3 regions of the Delftia lacustris genome follow, and region 3 is predicted to be linked to each of the others. Evidence: predicted binding sites of a transcription regulator. Region 3 holds the regulator's gene; each other region holds the start of a gene.
The links. The regulator FNR, encoded in region 3, switches genes on or off when oxygen is low (the NO sensors DNR and NnrR bind a similar motif). The targets are predictions, from matches to a motif close to TTGATNNNNATCAA.
Positions count from the first base shown of each region.

Region 1: a site for FNR is predicted at 1,653-1,666, ahead of dsrO (sulfate reduction electron transfer complex DsrMKJOP subunit DsrO). Genes of this name have one in related genera too.
Region 2: a site for FNR is predicted at 3,667-3,680, ahead of clpB (ATP-dependent chaperone ClpB). Genes of this name have one in related genera too.

Region 1 is NZ_CP141274.1:2,922,967-2,930,599, forward strand. It holds gene nrfD (NrfD/PsrC family molybdoenzyme membrane anchor subunit) at 1-675, opposite strand, end outside; gene dsrO (sulfate reduction electron transfer complex DsrMKJOP subunit DsrO) at 692-1,537, opposite strand; gene U6958_RS14710 (hypothetical protein) at 1,872-2,336, shown strand; gene U6958_RS14715 (hypothetical protein) at 2,321-2,722, opposite strand; gene dsbG (thiol:disulfide interchange protein DsbG) at 2,734-3,540, opposite strand; gene U6958_RS14725 (TlpA disulfide reductase family protein) at 3,537-4,535, opposite strand; gene U6958_RS14730 (MFS transporter) at 4,621-5,820, opposite strand; gene U6958_RS14735 (TetR/AcrR family transcriptional regulator) at 5,966-6,553, shown strand; gene U6958_RS14740 (response regulator transcription factor) at 6,705-7,367, shown strand; gene U6958_RS14745 (ATP-binding protein) at 7,364-7,633, shown strand, end outside.
Region 2 is NZ_CP141274.1:1,727,512-1,735,144, forward strand. It holds gene dapA (4-hydroxy-tetrahydrodipicolinate synthase) at 1-273, opposite strand, end outside; gene U6958_RS09285 (hypothetical protein) at 558-902, opposite strand; gene U6958_RS09290 (hypothetical protein) at 911-1,165, opposite strand; gene moaE (molybdopterin synthase catalytic subunit MoaE) at 1,265-1,726, shown strand; gene U6958_RS09300 (DMT family transporter) at 1,736-2,629, opposite strand; gene U6958_RS09305 (AraC family transcriptional regulator) at 2,734-3,642, shown strand; gene clpB (ATP-dependent chaperone ClpB) at 3,776-6,388, shown strand; gene U6958_RS09315 (hypothetical protein) at 6,419-6,778, shown strand; gene U6958_RS09320 (aldehyde dehydrogenase family protein) at 6,989-7,633, shown strand, end outside.
Region 3 is NZ_CP141274.1:4,725,515-4,733,147, reverse strand. It holds gene ccoP (cytochrome-c oxidase, cbb3-type subunit III) at 1-294, shown strand, start outside; gene ccoG (cytochrome c oxidase accessory protein CcoG) at 373-1,827, shown strand; gene U6958_RS23035 (FixH family protein) at 1,885-2,199, shown strand; gene U6958_RS23030 (hypothetical protein) at 2,382-2,669, shown strand; gene fnr (fumarate/nitrate reduction transcriptional regulator Fnr) at 2,751-3,470, opposite strand; gene hemN (oxygen-independent coproporphyrinogen III oxidase) at 3,632-5,014, shown strand; gene U6958_RS23015 (sulfite exporter TauE/SafE family protein) at 5,020-5,745, shown strand; gene U6958_RS23010 (HD-GYP domain-containing protein) at 5,919-7,163, shown strand; gene U6958_RS23005 (bifunctional diguanylate cyclase/phosphodiesterase) at 7,160-7,633, shown strand, end outside.

The DNA.
Region 1 (7,633 bases), 1.8 Mb from region 3:
GAAGGAGCGGCCCTGGCCCAGCCAGCCGGCAACGGCCCAGACCACCACCATGGCCAGCAGGCACAGCGCCAGCGCCAGGCCCAGCATGCGCAGGGCCTGCAGGGCGCCGGCATCGGGGCGGTGGCGGGCGGGCAGAAAGCGCGCCGTCACCAGCATGCAGCCCACCGTGGCCAGCCAGCCCGTGAGCGCCAGGTTCAGCGGCACCCACAGCGTGTTCCACAGCGGGCGCGAGCGCACGGCCATCAGCTCGGCGCCGGTATAGGCGGTGATGGTCAGCGCCGACACGGCCAGCAGCGGCGCCAGCCAGCGCAGCCACTGCGGCCGGCCCAGCCACCAGGCCAGCACGAAGGCCAGCGCCAGTCCCACGAAGGCCGGCAGCAGCAGGGCGCCCACCGACATCCACGACCACGGCGTGAAGTGCGCATAGAAATGCCAGAAGCGCGCAGGCTGGTGCAGGTCGGCCAGCAGCGACACGGGCGCGGCGATGGCGCTGACGGCCAGCACCAGCACGGCGGCCGGCAGCAGGCGCGCCATGGCGCTGGCGCGCGGCGCCCAGGCGCAGGCGGCGGCCAGCAGGGCGGCGCCCGTGGCAATGCCGGCCAGGAAGAAGTACTGCACGGCCCAGGGCAGCCAGGCCGATTCGTAGGCGGGGGTCAGGAGTTCGACGATGTGCATGGGGTGCTCCTTGCGTTCAGTGGGAAGTGACCAGCCGCACGCTGGCCTGCCCGTCCACGCCGTCGACGAAGGCGTCGGGCAATCCCAGGTAGTACACATGCGGGTCCGTGCCCATGGCGGGCTTGAGCACCTTGAGGTCCTTGGCGTGCTCGCGCATGCGCTGGCGGATCTCGCTGCCCTCGTCGTTGAGGTCGCCGATCACGCGGGCGCCGCCCACGCAGCTTTCCACGCAGGCCGGCAGCAGGCCGGCTTCCAGGCGGTGCTCGCAGAAGGTGCACTTGTCGGCGGTCTGCGTCTCGTGGTTGATGAAGCGCGCGTCATAGGGGCAGGCCTGCACGCAGTAGCCGCAGCCCACGCAGCGCTCGTTGTCCACCAGCACGATGCCGTCGCTGCGCTGGAAGGTGGCCTGCACCGGGCAGACCGGCACGCAGGGCGGGTTGTCGCAGTGGTTGCACAGGCGCGGCAGGTTGAGCATGGCCGGCGGCAGGTCCTCGTTGCCCGCGTGCTGCACCTCGTACTGCAGCACCGTGGTGCGGAACTGGCCCAGCGGCGGCAGGTTCTCCATGGAGCAGCTCACCGTGCAGGCCTGGCAGCCTATGCAGCGGCGCAGGTCCACCAGCATGCCGTAGCGCCTGCCGGCCTCGCCGGGACGGCGCGGCGGCTGGAAACCCGGGGTGCCGGGCGCGGCCGCCGCCACGGGCAGGGCCACGGCCGCCATGGCAGCGGCCAGCAGGTCCTGCAGGAAGCCGCGCTTGCCGGCGGCGGGCTGCGCATGGGAGAGGGTAGGGGCGGGGATGTCCTGGGTGGAGGGCTTGCAGCTGCAGTCGTTGCAGCCGCTGCCGGCGCGGGATGTTTTTGGCATGGCCTGTCTTTCATCGTCCTGCGGCCACGGGAGGGTGGTCGCTCAAACTCAATAAAGCATTAAAAATATGCTTTTTATATTGAATTTAATATATGAAATTCAGGGCCTTGGCGGCTTGATATGAGTCAAGCAATGGGCTTGCAAAGCGCCACCAACTGCCTGCCATGGACAGGCGCCCAAGGCACTCCATAGCGTGTGGCGCAGGGATTAAGACGGGGTTAACAGGGTGACTGCATTCCTCGGGAATGCGGGGCGCGTATCGGAAATCACCCTCTTGTTTCCGTGCGCGGCCCCGGTCTACGCTGCTTGTGTCGCCACTGCCAAGGAGTTCTCCATGAACCATGCCCTGAACAGCCTTGCTTCGGAACTGGACCTTGCCGCCGAAGCCGGCGAGCACCTGAGGCTGCAATTCACACAGGCCTGCGTGGACCGCATCGCGCACCTGCTGGAAGACCCGGACGTCATCCGCTGCGCACAAGGCCTTCGCCGCTACCTGGACGGCCAGATCGACAGGCAGGAGCTGGACCGCCTGGCCCGCGAGGCCGCCAGCCTGGCCAACCACCACCAGGGATCACGCTCCCTCGACGGCTGCGGCCATGCCGCCGTGTCCGCCACCTATGCCACGGCCCATGGGCTGGCGGGCCGGGCGCTGCAGGCGGCCGACTACGCGGCCTACGCCATGGTCTATGGCGAGGGCGGCCACGGCGCCGTCACGGACCGTGAATCGTTCGAGCCTGAATACCAATGGCAGGCGCGCTGCCTTGCCTCGCTGGCGCAGGCCGCTCAGCAGCGCACGTAGCACCAGGCCGACTGCTGCAGCAGGGCCAGTGACTCGATGCCGCCCTGCGGCAGCACGCGCATGCCGGCAGGCGCCTCGCGGCCCAGCTTCCTGAGCGTGTTCGGGCAGACCAGCGCATGGGCCAGGGCCTTTGCATCCAGATGCTGCGGCGTGCCCGGCGCTGCGTCCAGCAGCGCCTCGACGGCCGGGCCGTTGATGACGATGCGGACCTCGGCACCGGGCCGGTCCTGGCGCAGGTTGGCCAGATTGCTGCGTGCACGGGCCAGGGCGCCGGGTGTGGGCGCATGCAGCACGATGCGCAGCGGCGGCGCATCCGGCCGGGCGGGGAACAGGTCGCTCCAGTCGCTGGAGGAGGTGGAAGCGGCGGGAGAACGGCTTGTGCTCATGGTCGTCCTCGTCATTTCCTGCCACGCGGCCCCATGACCTCTTCCAGCAGGCCTGGCGGCAGGCCGGTGCGCACCTGCACCACTCCCTTGTCATCCTTCCAGACCAGGGCCGGCGTGGCACGCAGGCCCCAGGTGGACATCAGCGAGGCATGGCTGGCCAGCACCTGCCGCGTGGCCTGCGGCACCGGGGCCAGCGGCGTGGCGCCCGCGCCTTCTGCGCTGGCGCGGCCGGCCTTGGCATAGGCGCGTGCGTGCTCGGCCAGGGCCTGCTCTGGCTGGCGCGCGGTCAGCATGGCGGCGGCCTTGCCCTCGCTGCTGGGCTTGAGGATGCCCACCAGAATGTGGCGCAACTGCACCTGGCCGCTCTCCACCCAGGGCCGGGCATCGTTCCACAGCTGGTTGCAATAGGGGCAGTTGGGGTCGGTGAACACATAGACCGTGCGCGGCGCGTCGGCGCGGCCATCCGGTATGGACTGGGCGCGCTGCACATCGCTCCACAGTTGCTCGCCCATGGGCTTTTGCACGGCGGCCTGCAGGGCCTGGGCGTTCACGTCGCGGCCCTGGGCGTCGATCACCGTGCCCAGCACCCAGTGCTTGCCGTCAGGCATGCGGTAGATGGGCACGGGCTGGCGGTCGCGGTAGGCGGCCCAGGCCTTGAGTCCGCCCACGGCCGGCAGCGGTCCCACCAGGGTCAGCCCCTGCTGGGCCAGGAAATCCTCCGATGGCAGCTCGGACGCCGCAGCCGGCAGGGCCAAGGCTGCCGATAGGGCCAGGGCTCCTGCCAGTGCAGGCAGGGGGAACAGGGGGGAAGCGCTCATGAACATTCCTTCAGATGCTGGGCCAGGCTGGCGCGCGACAGCTCGCCCATGCGCATGCCGCACAGCCGGCCGTCGGCGCCATAGAAATAGGTGGAAGGCAGGCCCCGCTGGCGCCAGTGCCGGCCGGCCTGCTGCTGCGGGTCGAACAGCACCTGGGCCAGCGGCAGCGGGGCCGTCGCCTGCTCGCGCCGCAAATAGCCCATCACGGCCTCTGCCGTCTCGCCCTGGTTGATCCAGATGAAACGCACATCGGGCCGCTGCTGCTGGGCCTGGGCCAGCACCGGCATCTCGCGCCGGCAGGGCGGGCACCAGGTGGCCCAGAGGTTGATCACCATGGGCTTGCCATCGGCCTGCTGCAACTGCTGCAGCGAGACCGGCTGCGCCTGTCCGTTGACCAGGGTGAAGGCCGGCAGGGCCGGTGCATCTGCGGAGGGCAGCGCCTGCAGCAGGCTGCCCAGCACCAGCAGGGCAGCCCCCGCGCCCAGCGCCAGCCCTGTGGCGCGGCGCAGCACCGGGGAGCGGCGGCTGCGCCACAGCATGTACAGCAGCGCGGCCAGCAGGCCGGCCCAGAGGTTCCATCCCCCGTCGCGGATATCGATGATGCGGCCTGCGAAGGCCGGCATCCCGCCCCAATCCCAGGGAGCAGGCGCGTACTCTGCCCACCACTGCGCGACATAGGCCAGGCGCGCCGCCAGCAGGCCGGCCAGGGTGCTTTGCCACAGCAGCGCATCCACGGCCTGGCCCGTGCGCCTTTCATTCCTGCGCGCCAGCCACTGCGCCAGCAGCCAGGCCAGCATGGCCACCACCACGCCCACCGGCAGGACCAGCGGCCCCAGCGCCAGGCTGGCAGGCAGGTGCAGCCAGGCGCCCAGCGCCGATAGCGCTGACGGCCCGCCAGGCTCTGCCGCTCCGGCAAGAACAGGCGAAGGCGCCAGCAGCAGGCCGGCAAGCAAGGGCAGGAAGGACGAAAGAAGAGGGGATGACCGGAGATGCATGGGCAAGGAGTTTCAGCCATGCAGGCTGACAGGCCGTGGATGCTGGCAGCGGGGAATTAACGGGGGGTTAACGGCCTCATGGCCATCAGGCTGCGACCGGTCCATTTCGCCCAGCCAATCCCATGGCCGCAGACAGCAGCAAGGCCGCAGCGGCCAAGCCGCCAGACAGCCAGAGCGTGGCGTGCAGCCCCCAGCCATCGACCAGTTGGCCGCCTGCCCATGAGCCCAGCGCAATACCGATGTTGAAGACGCCAACGTACAGCGCCGTGGCAATTTCCACGGCGCGTGGCGCAGCCTGCATCATCCAGGTCATCAGGCCCACCGATACGCCGCCGTAGGCCAGGCCCCAGACCAGCAGCACGGCGCCACCACCGGTTGGCGAGTCGCCCACGGACAGGAACAGCACAGGCGCCAGCAGCAGGCCCATGGCGATCGCAGCCAGACTCGGCACCGTGCGGCGCGCCGCGATGATGCCCGCCAGGAAGTTGCCCGCAATGCCCGCGATGCCGTAAGCCAGCAGCAGCGCGCTCATCCATTGCGCATCGAACCCGGACACCGTCAGCAGCAGCGGGCGCACGAAGGTGAAGGCCATGAAATGCCCGGCCACCAGCAGCAGCGTCAGTGCCAGCCCGGCCTGCAGCCTGCGGTTGGCCAGCTGATGACTGAATTGGCGCAGGCTGGCCGAGCCTGTGGCAGGCAGGGCGGGGAGAACGGCCATGTGCAGCGCCAGCACCAGTGCGCTGAAGCCTGCCATGCCACCGAATGCCCAGCGCCATCCCGCGAAATCGCCGATCAGCGCGCCCAGCGGCACGCCCAGCACCGAGGCCGCCGCCACGCCGCCAAAGATGATGGAGGTTGCCAGGCCCATCGACGCCTGGGGTACCAGCCGTGCCGCCAGCCCGCCCGCGATTGCCCAGATGCCGCCCATGCAAAAGCCCACCAGGACGCGCGCGGCCAGCAGCCAGATCAGCGACGGCGCCAGCGCCGAGGCCAGGTTGGCCAGCACGAGCAGGGCCAGCAGTCCGCACAGGATGCGGCGCCGGTCCATGCCGCCCGCCGCCATCACCACCAGCGGCGCGAACAGCGCGGCCAGCAGCGCCGGCAGCGAGATCATCAGGCCGGCCCTGCCCATGGAGGTGCCCAGGCTGCCAGCAATGGATGTGAGCAGGCCGACCGGCAGCATTTCCGTGGTCACCACGGAAAAGGTGGCCAGGCCCACGGCGGACACGGCCAGCCACGGGCGGCGCGCGGCGGGTTCGGGCCGCGTGGAGGAAGACGAATTCATGGTCCAGATCCCTTCAAACAGGTGGGGGGGTGTTGCACCGCCGTCGCGGGACAGAGAAAATACATACGCTGCGTATGAATAGAATCCTATATACATGCGCTTCGTATGTAAATAATCATGCATGCCGTATGTAAGGAGATTGGCCATGGTCCGCCGCACCCGCGCCGAGATGGAAGAAACCCGCGCCACGCTGCTGGCCACGGCCCGCAAGGCCTTTGGAGAGCAGGGCTACGCCGATGCCTCCATGGACGATCTCACCGCGCAGGTGGGCCTGACGCGGGGCGCGCTGTACCACCATTTCGGCGACAAGCAGGGCCTGTTGGCGGCCGTGGTCGAGCAGATCGATGCCGAGGTGGATGAACGCCTGAAGGCCATCACCGCCCATGCCCGGGATCCCTGGCAGGGCTTTCGCAGTCGCTGCCAGGCCTACCTGGAAATGGCGCTGGAGCCTGAAATCCAGCGCATCGTGCTGCGCGATGCGCGCGCGGCTTTGGGCGGAGCGCTGCCGCAATCGCAGCGCCACTGCATTGCGTCCATGCAGGCACTGATTGCGGACCTCATGGCGCAGGGCATCGTGGCCCGGGCCGATCCGCAGGCGCTGGCATCGCTGATCTACGGCAGCCTGGCCGAAGCGGCTTTCTGGATTGCCGAGGGCGAGGACGCCGACCTGCGGCTGGAGCGCGGCGCGGCGGCGCTGGACCTGCTGCTGGGCGGGCTGCTGGCCCGGCCCTGAGCGGGCCGCCTGGCCGCATTCTTGTGCGCGTGCCTGCGAGATTCGGCCAGCTGGCGCACACCTCGCTACAAATCTGCGATGCTCAGTCGCTTTTCGTTCTCGACTTGGATACAGACGGCGGGGCCTGGAGCCAGGCCCTGCGGACAACAACATGCATGTTCTCTTGGTGGAAGACAACGCGCTGGTGGCCAGCGGCGTGCGGGCCGGCCTGCAGCTGCAGGGCTTTGGCGTGGATACCGTGGCCTCGGCCGGGCAGGCGGATGCGGCCATCCGTTCCTCGCATTTCGATGCCTGCGTGCTGGACCTGGGCCTGCCGGACGAGGATGGCCTCTCGCTGCTGGCGCGCTGGCGCGGCCAGGGCCTGCAGGTGCCCGTGCTGGTGCTGACGGCGCGCGATGCTGTGTCACAGCGCATCGAAGGCCTGCAGACCGGCGCCGACGATTACCTGGTCAAGCCCTTTGACCTGCACGAACTGGCGGCGCGCCTGCATGCGCTGCTGCGCCGCGCGGCCGGCCGCAGCGTGGACTGGATCGAGCTGGGCGAGGTGCGCATCAACCCCGCTGCCGGCCATATCCAGCGCCAGGGCCGCACCGTGGAGCTGTCGCGCCGCGAGTGGTCGCTGCTGCGCGCGCTGCTGCAGTCGCCGGGCCGCATCCTGAGTACCGAGCAACTGCGCGACAGCCTCTACGGCTACAGCCAGGACGTGGAGAGCAATGCCGTCAACGTGCATGTGCACCACCTGCGCCGCAAGCTGGGCCATGAACTGGTGGAGACGGTGCGCGGCGAGGGCTACCGCCTGGGCCTGCACCCATGATGCGCAGCCTGCGCGTGCGCCTGCTGGCATGTCTGTGCCTGGCGCTGTGCACGCTGTGGGGCGGGGTGGCGGCCTGGATGTTCTCGGACATGCGCAACGAGCTGCGCACCGTGCTCGATGACCGGCTGATCGCCTCGGCGCGCATGGTGGCAGGCATCGTCCACCAGTTCCGGCCTGCCCGGGAGCTGCCGCAGGACTGGAGCCCCATGCTCAACGTGATCGCGCGCGACGGCGTGGCCTGCGAGGTCAGCCTGGTGCGCGGCGAG
Region 2 (7,633 bases), 3.0 Mb from region 3:
GTCCGAAACTCCCATGACCACGGGCATGCCATGGGCCGCTGAGAGGATGGTGGACAGGGCGGCATCGTGCTCCGCTTCGCTCAGCGCGGCGGCCTCGGCGGTCGAGCCGCAGGCCACGTAGCCGGCGATGCCGGTGGCGTTGTAGTGCTGCACCAGGGCGCGCAGCGCCCCGTGGTCCACCGCCGCCTCATCTCCAGGAAGAAAGGGCGTGACCAGCGGAAGCCACAGCCCCTGGAATCGGGCCTGCGGCGAGGTGGTGGAAGGCAAAGACATGGAAGATCCCTTCGGGTGATTCAAACAATGAACGACCGGACGCAGCCACCGGCCAGACCGAGGGCGGAAAGGCAGGCGCCTGAAGGGATGCGGGAAGGGGGGATGGAGGCTGCCGGGCCGGTTCCGTCGCTCATCTGGACGGAACCTCAGCTCCGGTCAGACGAGCTGGGGTTTGCAGGCTTTGCCCAGGCACAGGCACACGGCATCGCCGTGGCATGTGGGGAAGGCAAAGATTGCAGGCATGGCGCGCAGTGTAGCGCGCCTGAGCGCCTGGGTGGTGGCCTTCAGGCTGCGCCTTCGGCGCCGGTAGGGGGTGATGCATCGGGCAGCAGCGGTGCCTGCCACTCCAGCAGCTCGGCCAGGCGCTGCACGATCCAGCGTGCCTCGCCGGGGCTGACGATGGAGCCTTCGGCAGCCAGGCCGGCGTGCATGCCCAGCAGCACGCCTTGCTCCGAAGAATTGCCCGAGTGGTAAAGCGTCTGTGCCTGCTCGACCAGGTGGCTGGCCAGGTCCTCGCACAGTTCATAGCGCCCGACCACGTCTGCAATGGATGCCTTGAGCCGGCCGTGCCGGTCGGCATACAGGGCGGCAAAGCTCGGCGGCGGCTGTATCTGGCTGGTCTCGTCCATGGCGCGCCTCAATCGGGTTCGAACAGGCGTTCGAAGCGTGCGATGTCTTCGGCCAGCTCGCAGCTCACCAACTGGCCCATCTTGCCGTCGCCCAGCCGGTGGGCTGCAAACAGCGTGGCCTTGCCGCGAAAGCCGTAGTCGGGCAGGTGGATGATGGTGTAGGGATGGGGCACGAACAGCTGGTGCTCGTAGACCACGCGCTGCTCGTTGCGCGGCGAGGGATAGAGCGTGTATTCGGGGGTGGTGATCGTGAGTGTGGCCATGCGTGGCCCGCCGCAGCAAAAAAGCGCTGGGGGCGGGGGAGGGCAATGCTACCGCGTTCATCGCCTTCTGGCGCGCCGCCGCCCTGCGACAATGCGGGCATGCAAGCAGCCCGTGTATCCATCCAGACCGAGGATTTCGACGTATCGGCCGAACTCGCCGCCCTGCGCTCCGGCGACGCCCGCGTGGGGGCGGTCTGCAGCTTCATAGGCACCGTGCGCGACCGCAACGAGGGCGCCACCGTGGCCAGCATGGAGCTGGAGCACTACCCGGGCATGACCGAGAAATCCATCGAGGCCATCATCGACGAGGCGGTCCAGCGCTTCGGCATCCATGGCGCGCGCGTCATCCATCGCATCGGCCCGCTGCAGCCCATGGACCAGATCGTGCTCGTGGCCGTCACCGCATCGCACCGGGGCATGGCCTTCCAGGCCTGCGAATACATCATGGACTACCTCAAGTCGCTGGCGCCTTTCTGGAAAAAGGAACAGACGCCCGAGGGCGCGCGCTGGGTGGATGCGCGCGTCAGCGACGAAGAGGCGCTGGCGCGCTGGCGCCAGTGAGCTGACGCTTCAGGCCCTGCGCAGTGCGGCACCCCGCAACCATTGCGGCGGCCGGAACACCAGCAGGTTGCCGAACATCACCAGCAGCAGGCCACCCACGGCCAGCGGCGTCCACACATAGCCTTCGAAAAGGGCCGAGATACTGAGCGCAACGATGGGGAACAGCACCGTCGCATACGCCGCCTTCTCGGGGCCCAGGCGCCCGACTAGGGTCAGGTAGGCCGTGAACGCGATCACCGAGCCCGGAATGGCCAGGTACAGCCAGGAGCCCACATAGGTCCAGCTGGCATCGAAGCGCCAGGGCAGGCCTGCCACCAGCGCATAGCCTGTCAGCAGCAGCGTGCCGGCCAGCATGCCCCAGGCATTGGTCTGGGCCGGCCGCCAGCCCATGGACTGCAGCGAGGCCGACAGCATGTTCCCGCAGGAAAAGCACAGCGTGCCCAGCACGGCCCAGCCCAGGCCGGGCAGGCTGGCATGCCGGCCTTCTCGCAGCTCGGGCCAGAACAGCGCCACCAGGCCTGCAAGGCCGAAGAGGCTGCCGGCCAGCACATGGGGCGCCAGCCTGCGGCCGTGGATGATGCGCGCCAGCAGCGCGTTCCAGAGATTGGCGCTGGAGAACACCACGGCGGCCAGGCCGCTGGCCAGCGTCTCGCTGGCATGCATGAAGCACACGAAGTTGAAGCTGAACAGGCACAGGCCCTGGGCCAGCACGCGCGGCAGCGCCGGGCCGCGTGGCACGCGCAGCTGGCGCGACCAGGCCAGCCAGGCGAACATCAGCACGGCGGCCAGCGCAAAGCGGTAGGCAATGGACAGCTCCACGGGCACGGCGCCCAGCTGCAGCTTCAGGGCGATCCAGGTCGAACCCCAGATCAACACGACCAGGGCATAGAGGGTGGCAGTCATGGCCGGTGATGATGGCGCCGCAGGCTGGGCGGGCATGGCAGATTCCTGCGGTTTGATGGCCTGGCGCCATGCGTCGGTATGGCTGCGGGACCACAATCGCTGCCATGACGCCCACGCCGCTGCCCGAGCTGCCCTCCAGCCACCTGTGCCAGGTGCTGTCACGCTCCAAGGCCCGGCTGCAGCGGCGCGTGCGCCTGAGCGAGGGGGTGGAGCTGGCCGTCTGGGCCAATGTGGACGACGAGGTGCGCTACTGCCAGCCCGGTCACCACACGCTGTCGGTCTACCTGGCCGGCGGCGAGGGCTCGCAACTCAAGGCGCGGCCCGAGGCCATGGGGGCGCCGGGGCGCATCTGCATCTTCACGCCAGAGGATGAATCGCACTGGCTGGTGCGATCGCCCGTGCAGTTCCTGCACCTGTATGTGTCCGACCTGGCCTGGGCGGGGCGCGTGGTCCGCATGCTGGATGCCGAGCCCCGCTCGCGCACCTTGCGTGCGCAGATCTACGGGGACGATCAGGCCTTCCACGCCGGTGCCCGTGCGCTGATGCAACTGGACTGGCAGGACCCGCAGCAGCAACTGGCGGCCGATGCCATTGGCCAGCAGCTGGTGGACCGGCTGGTGCTGCAGTCCGCCACGCCGCGCCAGGTGCAGGCGCTGCAGCGGCCGCTGGGCGGGCTCTCTGCGGCCGTGCGGCGCAGGGTGCTTGCCCATATCGAGGCGCATCTGCATGACTCCAAGGCCGTGTCGCTGCCGGCACTGGCGAGACAGGCCTGCCTTTCGGAATTCCATTTCGCACGCATGTTCCGCCAGAGCATGGGCTGCACGGTGCACGAATGGGTGCTGCAGCAGCGCCTGGCCCGGGCACGGCGTGCCCTGTCTGCGCGCAACGTGCCGCCGCTGGCCGAGCTGGCGCTGGATTGCGGCTTTTCCAGCGCCAGCCACCTGGTGCGCAGCTTCCGGGCGCATTTGGGCGTTACGCCTACGCAGTTCTCGATCTTTCAGCGCAATGCTTGAGAAGGATGGCCGGCCTCGCCGGCCTTGATCTGGCGCAAGCGTCTGTCCTTGCGGGCCGGGCATGGCTTGAAATTTGCCCTGCCGGTATCAGATAAATCGCAATGACCCTGTTTCAGGAGCGAAAAGAAACACCATGCGAATCGACAAACTGACAACCAAGTTCCAGGAAGCCCTGGCCGACGCGCAAACGCTGGCCCTGGGCGGTGACCAATCCAATATCGAACCCCTGCACCTGCTCGTGGCGCTGCTGCGCCAGGACGACGGTCCGCGCTCGCTCTTGCAGCGCGCCGGCGCCAACGTGGGCCAGCTGCAGGCCGCGGCCGAGAAGGCTCTGGCCGATCTGCCGCGCGTGCAGCACCAGGACCAGGTGCAGGTCGGCTCCGAGCTGGGCCGGCTGCTGCAGGTGACCGAGAAGGAAGCCCTCAAGCGCGGCGACCAGTTCATTGCCAGCGAGCTGTTCCTGCTGGCGCTGACCGATAGCAGCGGCCCCTCCACGCGTGCGGGCCAACTGCTCAAGGAAAGCGGCGTGACGCGCTCCAGCCTGGAGTCGGCCATCAACGCCGTGCGCGGCGGCCAGACCATGGACAGCGCCGAAGGCGAAGGCCAGCGCGAGGCCCTCAAGAAATACACCATGGACCTGACCGAGCGCGCGCGCATCGGCAAGCTCGATCCGGTGATCGGTCGCGACGACGAAATCCGCCGCTCCATCCAGGTGCTGCAGCGCCGCAGCAAGAACAACCCCGTGCTCATCGGCGAGCCCGGCGTGGGCAAGACCGCCATCGTCGAGGGCCTGGCCCAGCGCATCGTGGCCGGCGAGGTGCCCGAAAGCCTCAAGAACAAGCGCGTGCTGTCGCTGGACATGGCGGGCCTGCTGGCCGGCGCCAAGTACCGCGGCGACTTCGAGGAACGCCTGAAGTCCGTGCTCAAGGAAGTGGCCCAGGAAGAGGGGCGCATCATCCTGTTCATCGACGAGATCCACACCATGGTCGGCGCCGGCAAGGCCGACGGCGCCATGGATGCGGGCAACATGCTCAAGCCTGCGCTGGCGCGCGGCGAGCTGCACTGCATCGGCGCGACCACGCTCGATGAATACCGCAAGTACATCGAAAAGGATGCGGCGCTGGAGCGGCGCTTCCAGAAGGTGCTGGTCGAGGAGCCCTCGGTCGAGGACACCATCGCCATCCTGCGCGGCCTGCAGGTGCGCTACGAGGCCCACCACGGCGTGGACATCACCGACCCGGCCATCGTGGCCGCGGCCGAGCTGAGCCACCGCTACATCACCGACCGCTTCCTGCCCGACAAGGCCATCGACCTGATCGACGAGGCTGCGGCCAAGATCAAGATCGAGATCGACTCCAAGCCCGAGGTCATGGACAAGCTCGAGCGCCGCATGATCCAGCTCAAGATCGAGCGCGAGGCCATGAAGAAGGAAAAGGACGAGGCCTCGCAAAAGCGCCTGCAGCTGATCGAGGAGGAACTCGGCAGCCTGGAGCGCGAGTACGCCGACCTCGAAGACGTGTGGAAGAGCGAGAAGGCCAGCGCCCAGGGCTCCGAGCAGATCCGCAAGGAGATCGACCAGATCCGCATCCAGATCGAGGAGCTCAAGCGCAAGGGCGACTTCAACAAGGTGGCCGAGCTGCAGTACGGCAAGCTGCCCTCGCTGGAAAAGCAGCTCAACGAAGCCCAGGCCAGCGAGCAGGGGCAGGGCGGTGCGCCCGCCCACAGATTGCTGCGCACCCATGTGGGCGCCGAGGAGATTGCCGAGGTGGTCAGCCGTGCCACGGGCATTCCCGTGGCCAAGATGATGCAGGGCGAGAAGGACAAGCTGCTGCGCATGGAAGACCGGCTGCATGACCGCGTCGTCGGCCAGGACGAGGCCATCTCGGCTGTGGCCAACGCCATCCGCCGTTCGCGCTCGGGCCTGTCCGATCCCAACCGGCCCACCGGTTCCTTCCTGTTCCTGGGCCCCACGGGCGTGGGCAAGACCGAGTTGTGCAAGGCGCTGGCCGGCTTCCTGTTCGACAGCGAAGACCATCTGGTGCGCATCGACATGAGCGAGTTCATGGAAAAGCATTCCGTGGCCCGCCTGATCGGCGCGCCGCCCGGCTACGTGGGCTACGAGGAAGGCGGCTACCTGACCGAGGCCGTTCGCCGCAAGCCCTACAGCGTGCTGCTGCTCGACGAGGTGGAGAAGGCCCATCCCGACGTCTTCAACGTGCTGCTGCAGGTACTGGACGACGGCCGGCTGACCGACGGCCAGGGCCGCACCGTGGACTTCAAGAATACGGTCATCGTGATGACGAGCAACATAGGCTCTTTGCTGATCCAGGCCATGGTCGGCGAGGATTACGATGATGTGAAAGACGCGGTCTGGGGGGAACTCAAGAACCATTTCCGACCCGAATTCCTCAACCGCATCGACGAGACCGTGGTGTTCCACGCGCTCGACGCGAAGAATATCGAGTCGATCGCAAGGATTCAGCTCAAGCTGCTGGAGCGGCGTTTGGAGAAAATGGACCTTGCGCTGCAGGTGTCCGACCAGGCACTGGCCGAACTGGCCAAGGTGGGCTTCGATCCCGTTTTCGGGGCCCGGCCGCTCAAGCGCGCGATACAGCAGCGGATCGAAAATCCGTTGTCGAAACTGCTGCTCGAAGGGCGCTTCCCGCCCAAGAGCACGATTGCGGTGCATGTGGACCCGGTACAGGAACCGGGCGTATTCCGGTTCGATGCGGCAGACTCCGCCTGACGCACCGGGCCAGCCAAGAAAGGCTTTGCTTTGAACGATTTCGTCGCCACCCTGACCCGCTGGGCCGTTCGCATCCTGCTGATGCTTGTGGGCCTGGTCTTCTTTGTCAGCCTGCTCACCGCAGCGGCGCTGCTGGCCCTGGTCTGGGCCGTGCGGGCGCTGTGGGCCAGGCTCACCGGCCAGCCGGTCATGCCCTGGGCCATGCGCATGAGCCCGCGGGCTGGCTGGCAGACCGTCTACCGCTCCGGCTCCGAGTGGATGGCCCAGCGCCCGCAGCGCGCCTACGGCGCGGCTGAAGGCGGTGGCCGTCGCGCAGGTGCAGGCGCAGGCGTGCTGCCGGGAGCGGGCGAGGTGACCGACGTTCAGCCCCGTGAAGTGCGCGAGCCCTGAAGCGTCTTGCTGCAGCCTTTACGCGGCCTGCGCATCTTCGCGCCCAGGCCGCGCATATCGGCCCGTATAGTCTGTAACCCTCGGGAGCCCGTGCAAGGCTCCCTTTTTTTTCTCCGAGCCGTTCTGGCTGCTTGCCGCCGTATCCAGCCAACCCGCAGGCGGCCTGTGCAGCATGAGAGCGTCTGCCGCGTCTTCTTACCATTGAGCCCTATGACCCAGATGGATCTTCATCGCGTCTTCGAACTTCAGTACCAGGCCAGCCGGGCGCAGGTGGACGTGCCGCTGCTGGTGCGCCGCGAGAGGCTGCTGCGCATGCAAAAGCTGCTGGACGAGCACGGCCCCGTGCTGGCTGCCGCAGTGCAGGCCGACTTCGGCATGCGCTCGCCACGGTTGACCGAGATGGTGGAGCTGTTCGTGCTGCGCAATCTGCTCAAGCACACGCTGCGCCATCTGGCGCGCTGGTCGGGGCGCCAGCGGGTGCGCACGCCGCTGATGCTCATGCCGGGCCGTGGGTGGATAGAGCGCCAGCCGCTGGGCGTGGTGGGGGTGATCTCTCCGTGGAACTATCCGGTGCAGCTGGCGCTGGGGCCTGCCATCACGGCCCTGGCAGCGGGCAACCGCGTCATGCTCAAGCCCAGCGAACTCACGCCGCACACGTCGGCGCAACTGGCCGCGCTGGTGGGGCAGTTCTTTGCGCCCGAGGAGTTCGCCGTGATCGAAGGCGATGTGAGCGTGGCCACGCAGTTTTCGGGCCTGCACTTCGACCATCTGCTGTTCACCGGATCGACGGCCGTGGGCCGGCGCGTGGCCCAGGCGGCCGCAGCGCACCTGACGCCGACCACGCTGGAGCTGGGC
Region 3 (7,633 bases):
CTGTCGGGCAGCCCGCACGACTCGCTCAAGGCTTCGCTGGGCAAGTCCAAGTTCACGGCCTGCGCCGCCTGCCATGGCATGGACGGCAAGGGCAACCAGGCCCTGGGCGCTCCCAACCTGACCGATGACATCTGGCTGCACGGCTGGGGCGAGGCCGCCATCACGGCCATGATCAACAACGGCAAGCACAACGAGATGCCTGCCCAGAAGGACAAGCTGACCGAGGCGCAGATCGCGGTGCTTGCCTCCTATGTCTGGGGCATGTCGCACAAAGACGGCGCAGTCCGTCAATAAGGACAGGGGGCGGCGCTGCGGCGCCGCCTTTTTGCCTTTTTGAGTTTTCAGATATTCCAAAAAACCAAGGAACCCACCATGAAGCCCGAGAACGGGGATGATGCCGGGAAGCCTCCCCGCAAAGTCATTCCGATCACGCCTGCCGACCCGGACCCGGGCCAGCTGGTGTCGATGTTCGAGTCCGAGAAGAAGGTCTACCCGCGCTCCATCAGCGGTGTCTTCGCACGCTGGCGATGGGCTCTGGTGTTTCTCACCCAACTGGTTTTCTATGGCCTGCCCTGGCTGGAATGGGGGCAGCGCCAGATGGTGCTGTTCGACCTGGGTGCGCGGCGCTTTTACCTGTTCGGGCTGGTGCTGTACCCGCAGGATTTCATCTACCTGGCGGGCCTGCTGATCATCTCGGCGCTGGCGCTGTTCCTGTTCACGGCCGTGGCCGGTCGCCTGTGGTGCGGCTTTTCCTGCCCGCAGACGGTCTACACCGAAATCTTCATGTGGGTGGAGCGCAAGGTCGAGGGCGACCGCAGCGCGCGCATGCGCCTGGACAAGAACGGCTGGACCTTTGAAAAGCTCTGGAAGAAGTCGCTCAAGCAGTTGCTGTGGATTGCCATTGCCCTGTGGACCGGCTTCACCTTCGTGGGCTACTTCGTGCCCATCCGCGAGCTGGGCGGCGAGCTGCTGGCGCTGCAGGGCAGCTGGCAGGTTTTCTGGGTGCTGTTCTACGGCTTCGCCACCTATGGCAACGCCGGCTACATGCGCGAGCAGGTCTGCAAGTACATGTGCCCCTATGCGCGCTTTCAGAGCGCCATGTTCGACCGCGACACCATGATCGTCAGCTACGACACGGGCCGGGGCGAGCCGCGCGCGCCGCGCACCAAGAAGGTGGACTACAAGGCCCAGGGCCTGGGCGACTGTATCGACTGCAAGATGTGCGTACAGGTCTGCCCCGTGGGCATCGACATCCGCAACGGCCTGCAGTACGAATGCATAGGCTGCGGTCTGTGCATAGACGCCTGCAATTCCATCATGGACAAGATGGAGTATCCGCGCGGCCTCATCCGGCTGACCACGCAGAACGCCATGGCCGGCCTGTGGCGGCGGGCCCAGGTGCTGCGCCGCATCTTCCGTCCGCGCGTGCTGGTCTACTCGGCCGTGCTGATCGGCCTGAGCATGGCCATGATCGTGAGCCTGGCGCTGCGCCAGTCGGTCAAGGTCGACGTGATACGCGACCGGGCGTCGCTGTCGCGCATCGTCGCGGGCGGCAAGCTGGAAAATGTCTACCGCCTGCAGATCATGAATGCCACCGAGCAGGCCCAGCGCTACCGCATCAGCGCCCATGGCCTCGACGGGCTGGAGCTGGCGTCCGAGCAGGAGGTCGAGGTCGGCCCGGCCGAGACGCGCGGCATTGCGGCGCGGCTGCAGATTCCCTACGGTTCCGCCGAGCCGGGCTCGCACACCGTATTCTTCGATATCGATGCCGTGCATTCAGGCGCGGGACGCGCGTCCGAAAAGGCCGTCTTCCTGGTGCCCCGGTGATATGTCTGGCCGGCACCGCCCAGGCTGCGCCGGCTGTTTGAAAGAAAGAGGTTATCCATGTCTTCCAGTCCCGCAGTCTCCGCGCCCGCCACGGCCCCTTCGCATCCGGACGCCGGCAAGCCCTGGTGGAAGTTCGCCCATGTCTGGCTCGTGGTGGCCGGCCCGGCCGCCGTCGTGGTGGCCGGCGTGGTCACGGCCGTCATTGCGATCAATGGCGCCGATCCCGTGATCGATCCTGACTATTACCGCAATGGCATCACCATCAACGAGCGTGCCGATGGCGTGCGCGAAGTGCCCAAGAGCCTGGCGCCCGCGGTCACCGGCCGCAACCACGCGGCCACGCCCGCGCAGGACCATCCCACGGACCGCTGAACGCAGGAAAATGCCGTGCACAAGGCCGCAGTCGCGGCCTTTTTTGTATGGTGGATGGCATCTCCAGCATGCGCGAGGGCCAAGGGTTTCCTACAGGCAGTGCAGGGTGCGCAGGGCTTGGCACGGTGCGAGGGCGGCGCGCACAATGAAAGCCAACCCTCGACAGCTCAAGGAGATCGCTGATGTTGGCCCAACGCTGGATGTGGATTGCCTGGCCGGCCTTTCTGGCCGCCGCCGTGATGGAGATGCTGGTATTCGCCTTCGTGGACCCGCTGGAGCTGCACTGGCTCGGCGACCTGGGCTGGTCGCGGCAGGGAATCTACACGCTGGCCTTCTTCGCCTTCTGGGGCGTGACCATGCTGTCCAGCCTCATGACCACCATGCTGGGACGCTCCACGCACGATCTCAACGACGGCGTGGTCTCCGAGCCGGACCCAAATCTGGCCATGCAGGGCCTGGGGCGCGATTGAACCTGCGTGCACTGCAATGGCAATGAACAAGGCCCGCGATCGCGGGCCTTGTTCATTGCCGGGGGGCGGGGCCTTGCGGCCTCACTGGCACTGCTGGCTGTTGACGATGCGCTTGAGCGCGTCCGTGTCCAGGATGCGCAGATGGCGCTGGCGCACCTCGATGATGTTTTCCTCGGCAAACTTCGAGAAGGTGCGGCTCACCGTCTCCAGCTTCAGGCCCAGGTAGCTGCCGATTTCCTCGCGCGTCATGCGCAGCACCAGTTCCGACTTGGAAAAGCCCCGGGCGTGCAGGCGCTGCACCAGGTTGAGCACGAAGGCGGCCAGGCGCTCCTCGGCACGCATGCTGCCCAGCAGCAGCATCACGCCATGCTCGCGCACGATCTCGCGGCTCATGACCTTGTGCACATGGTTTTGCAGGGCCGTGACCTCGCGCGACAGGTCCTCCAGCTTGTCGAAGGGCATGACGCAGACCTCGGCGTCTTCCAGCGCGACCGCATCGCAGGTGTGGTGGTCGTTGACGATGCCATCCAGGCCGATGATCTCGCCGGCCATCTGAAAGCCCGTGACCTGGTCGCGCCCGTCCTCGGTGGCCACGCAGGTCTTGAAGAAGCCCGTGCGGATGGCGTACAGCGAGGTGAAGGACTCACCGTTGCGAAACAGCAGGCCGCCGCGCTTGACCTTGCGGCGCGTGGCCACGATGTCGTCGATGCGCTGCATCTGCTCGGCATCCAGGCCCATGGGCATGCACAGCTCGCGCAGGTTGCAATTGGAACAGGATGCTTTGATGGTCTGAAGGTTCATGGAGTAAACATCAGCGGCGCAGCAGTGCGCCGGCGGTGACCTCGTGGATGGCGATGAGTTGGATCAAATTGTCGCAGCACTGCCGCGAACAACTCTTGATATGAGTCAAGGACGCGGCCAATGGGCTGCGGCACAGTGGACGACATTAGAGGAAAAAACCCATGACCGCTGTCACCCCAGAGCTGCTGCGTCGCTTCGACGTACCGGGGCCCCGATACACCTCGTTCCCCACGGCCGATCGTTTCGTGGAGGCTTTCGGTGCTGAAGACTATATCCTGGCACTTGAGCACCGCAAATCGAGTACCGCAGCGCGGGCCATGCCTTTGTCGCTGTATGTGCATGTGCCGTTCTGCGAGTCGCTGTGCTACTACTGCGCCTGCAACAAGATCGTGACGCGCCACCACGATCGCGCGGCCGTCTACCTGGACTACCTGGCGCGCGAGATGGCCTTGCACACGGCCCATTGCGGCAAGGGCCAGGCCGTCAGCCAGCTGCACCTGGGCGGCGGCACGCCCACCTTCTTCTCGGACGATGAACTGCGCACGCTGATGGCCCTGCTGCGCGAGCATTTCAAGCTGGAGCCGGGCGGCGAATACTCCATCGAGGTCGATCCGCGCACCGTCAGCGTCGAACGCCTGGCCGTGCTCAAGGAGCTGGGCTTCAACCGCCTGAGCTTCGGCGTGCAGGACTTCGACGAGCAGGTGCAGATCGCCGTGCACCGCGTGCAGCCGGCCGAGCAGGTGTTCGCGCTGGTGGCGGCCGCACGGCAGCTGGGCTTTGCCTCCATCAACGTGGACCTGATCTACGGCCTGCCCAAGCAGACGCCCGAGTCCTTCGAGCGCACGCTGGCCCAGGTCAATGCGCTGCGGCCCGACCGTATCGCGCTCTATGCCTATGCCCACCTGCCCGAGCGCTTCAAGCCGCAGCGGCGCATCGCGGCCGAGGACCTGCCCCAGGGCGCCGACAAGCTGGCCATGCTCTCGCGCTCCATCGCGGCCTTCATGGAGGGCGGCTATGTCTACGTGGGCATGGACCACTTCGCCTTGCCCGAGGACGCGCTGGCCGTGGCCAAGCGCCAGGGCCGGCTGCATCGCAACTTCCAGGGCTACAGCACCCAGCCCGACTGCGACCTGATTGCGCTGGGCGTGTCGGCCATCGGCAAGGTGGGGGCCAGCTACAGCCAGAACGCCAAGACGCTGGAGGAGTACTACGACGCCATCGACGCCGGCCACCTGCCCGTGGTGCGCGGCCTGGCACTGTCGCGCGATGATCTGGTGCGGCGCGCCGTCATCATGGCCATCATGTGCCAGGGCGCCGTGCTGTTCGAGCCCATGGAGCAGGCCTGGCTGCTGGGCTTTCGCGAGTACTTCGCCCCCGAGCTGGCGGCGCTTCAGGACCTGCAGGCCAAGGGGCTGGTGCAGATCAGCGACGAGGGATTCCAGGTCACGCCCATGGGCTGGTACTTCGTGCGTGGCGTGGCCATGCTGTTTGACCGATATCTGCAGGCCGACAAGAACCGGGCGCGGTTTTCGAGGATCATCTAGGCCCCATGCTGTTGTCGCTGCTCTGGACCGCTTTGATCATGGGGCTCGTCGGCGGGCCCCATTGCCTTGCCATGTGCGCCGCGCCCTGCAGCGTGGTCACGGGCGGGGCGGGGCAGGGCACGGTACAGGGTGGTGGGCAGGTGGTCGCCGTCCATGGACTGCAAAGCCGGCTGTGGCTGCGCACGGCGCTGTTCCATGGCGGGCGGCTGGCCGGCTATGCCAGCCTGGGCGCTGCCTCGGCGCTGGCCATGGAAAGCCTGTCCTGGCTCACCAGCCAGACCACGGCGCTGCAGCCGTTCTGGACGCTGACCCATGTCGCCGTGATGGCCTGGGGCCTGGCCATGATGGTGCAGGCCCGCCAGCCCGCCTGGCTGGAGTCTGCGGGCCGCGCCGCCTGGCGGCGCGTGCAGCCCTGGGTGTCCGCCCCTGGCGGCACGCTGGCGGCGGGCTATGCCTGGGCGCTCATGCCCTGCGGACTGCTGTATTCGGCCGTGCTGGTCGCCGCGCTCAGCGGTGGCCCCTTGCAGGGCGCATCGGCCATGGCGGCCTTTGGCGTGGGCAGCGGGCTGTGGCTGGTGGCCGGCCCCTGGCTGTGGCGGCTGGGCCGCCAGCGCCTGAACGGCCTGCGTGCCGAATGGGGCACGCGGCTGGCCGGCCTGATGCTGGTGGGCGTGGCCGTGTGGGCGCTGTGGATGGACCTGATCTACAAGCCCAGTCTCTGGTGCCGATGAACAACAGCGGGGGACAGACTTGGTCCTGAGGGTCGCGGATTGACTGCAAGGCCCTCAGAACTGGAGATAATGCCCGAATCATCGGCTTACATTTGCCGATTCCTTCAGCCTCGGGGCCGTTGCCGCGCGTGAACCATTCCGTCCTCATCGATATCCGAGACCTCCGTCCGGGCATGTTTGTCCAGCTCGATGTTGGATGGCTGAACCATCCCTTTCCGGTCAGCAGCTTCAAGATCACCTCCAGCGCACAGATCCAGACCCTGAAATCCCTGGGCCTGGAGGCGGTGCGCTGCGTTCCGCACAAAAGCGACGCCTGGCCGGCCGAGGTGCGCACTCCGCCGCCGCAGCCGCTGCCCGCTGTGGCGGCCGCCGCAGCCGAACCCGCCGAGGAACCTGCACCCGCAGCGCCGCTGCTGCTGTCCGTGCCCAACTGGCGCGGCCGGCTGGAGGACTGCAATGCGCGCTTTCAGAAGGTGGAGCGTGGCTATGTGGCCATCGAAACCACCCTTGCCAGCGCGCCCGAGCAGGCGCGCATGCCCACCGAAGCCCTGGTCGACGGCTGCCTGGCCGAACTGGCCGGCCCGCAGGACGTGGCGATTCACCTCCTGTCCGATGGCGTGGGCAGCAACCAGAGCGTGCATGCCGTCAACGTGACCGTGCTCGGCCTGCTGCTGGGCCGGGCCCTGGGCCTGGAGGCTGCGCTGCTGCGCGACCTGGGCCTGGCGGCGCTGCTGCACGATGCCGGCAAGCCGGTGGCCGGCGCCGAGGGCATGCACGGCCTGGCCCTGGAGTCTTCCGTGCCCGACGCGCTGCGCGACCGCTACGAGCGCCATGTGGGTGAATCGGTGGCCATCGCCATGCGCATGGGCCTGTCGGCCCAGGTCACCACCGCCATCGCACAGCACCATGAGTGGGCCGACGGCACGGGATTCCCGCTGAGCCTGGTGGCCGAGGACATGGAGCTCACGGGCCAGATCCTGGCCCTGGTCAACACCTATGACCGCCTGTGCAATCCCGGCGATGCGCAGACGCCGCACACGCCGCACGAGGCGCTGTCCATGCTGTTCAGCCGGCTGCGCGACAAGTTCGCCGCGCCCGTGCTCAATGGCTTCATCCGCATGATGGGCGTGTTCCCGCCAGGTTCGGTGGTGGAGCTGACCGATGGGCGCCATGCCATGGTCATGTCCGTCAATGCATCACGGCCGCTCAAGCCTTCGGTGATGGTCCATGACGCCAGCGTGCCGGCCGCCCAGGCGCCCGTGCTGGCGCTGGAGCTGTTTCCCGCGCTGGGCATACGCCGGGGCGTGGCTCCTGCGCAGTTGCCGCGCGAAGCGCTGGACTATCTGTCGCCGCGCCGGCGTGTCTGCTATTACTTTGAACGGGCGGTGGAATTGGATCCGCCGAAGGTGGCGTCTTGAACAAGCAAGCGCTCAACCGCGCCTGGCCCCGCCTGCTCGATGCACTGCAGGAGGCGCTGTGGCTGATTGATGCCCGCAGCCTGAAGGTGCTGCGCGCCAACGCCGCCAGCGAATCCGTCACCGGCTATGAGACCGATGCCGCCGTGGGATTGCCCGTGCAGGTGCTGGCCGCCACGCCGCAGCAGCAGGCGTTCTGGAGCGACCCTTTCAACTGGCAGGCCGGCGCCCAGTTCATTTCCGAGGTGCGCCGTGCCGACGGCCAGCTGGCGCCCGTGGAGATGCGCGTGCGCGCGCTCGACGGCGAGGTGCTCCTGGTCAGCATGCTGGACCGGCGCGAGCAGGCGCTGCACGAGGCCGAATTCGAAAGCCTGCTGGGCGAGTTGCGCGCCACGCTGGAGTCGGCGGCCGACGCCATCCTGGTGTGCGATCCCGATGGCCGCATCCGCGCCTTCAACCACCGATTCGCCACG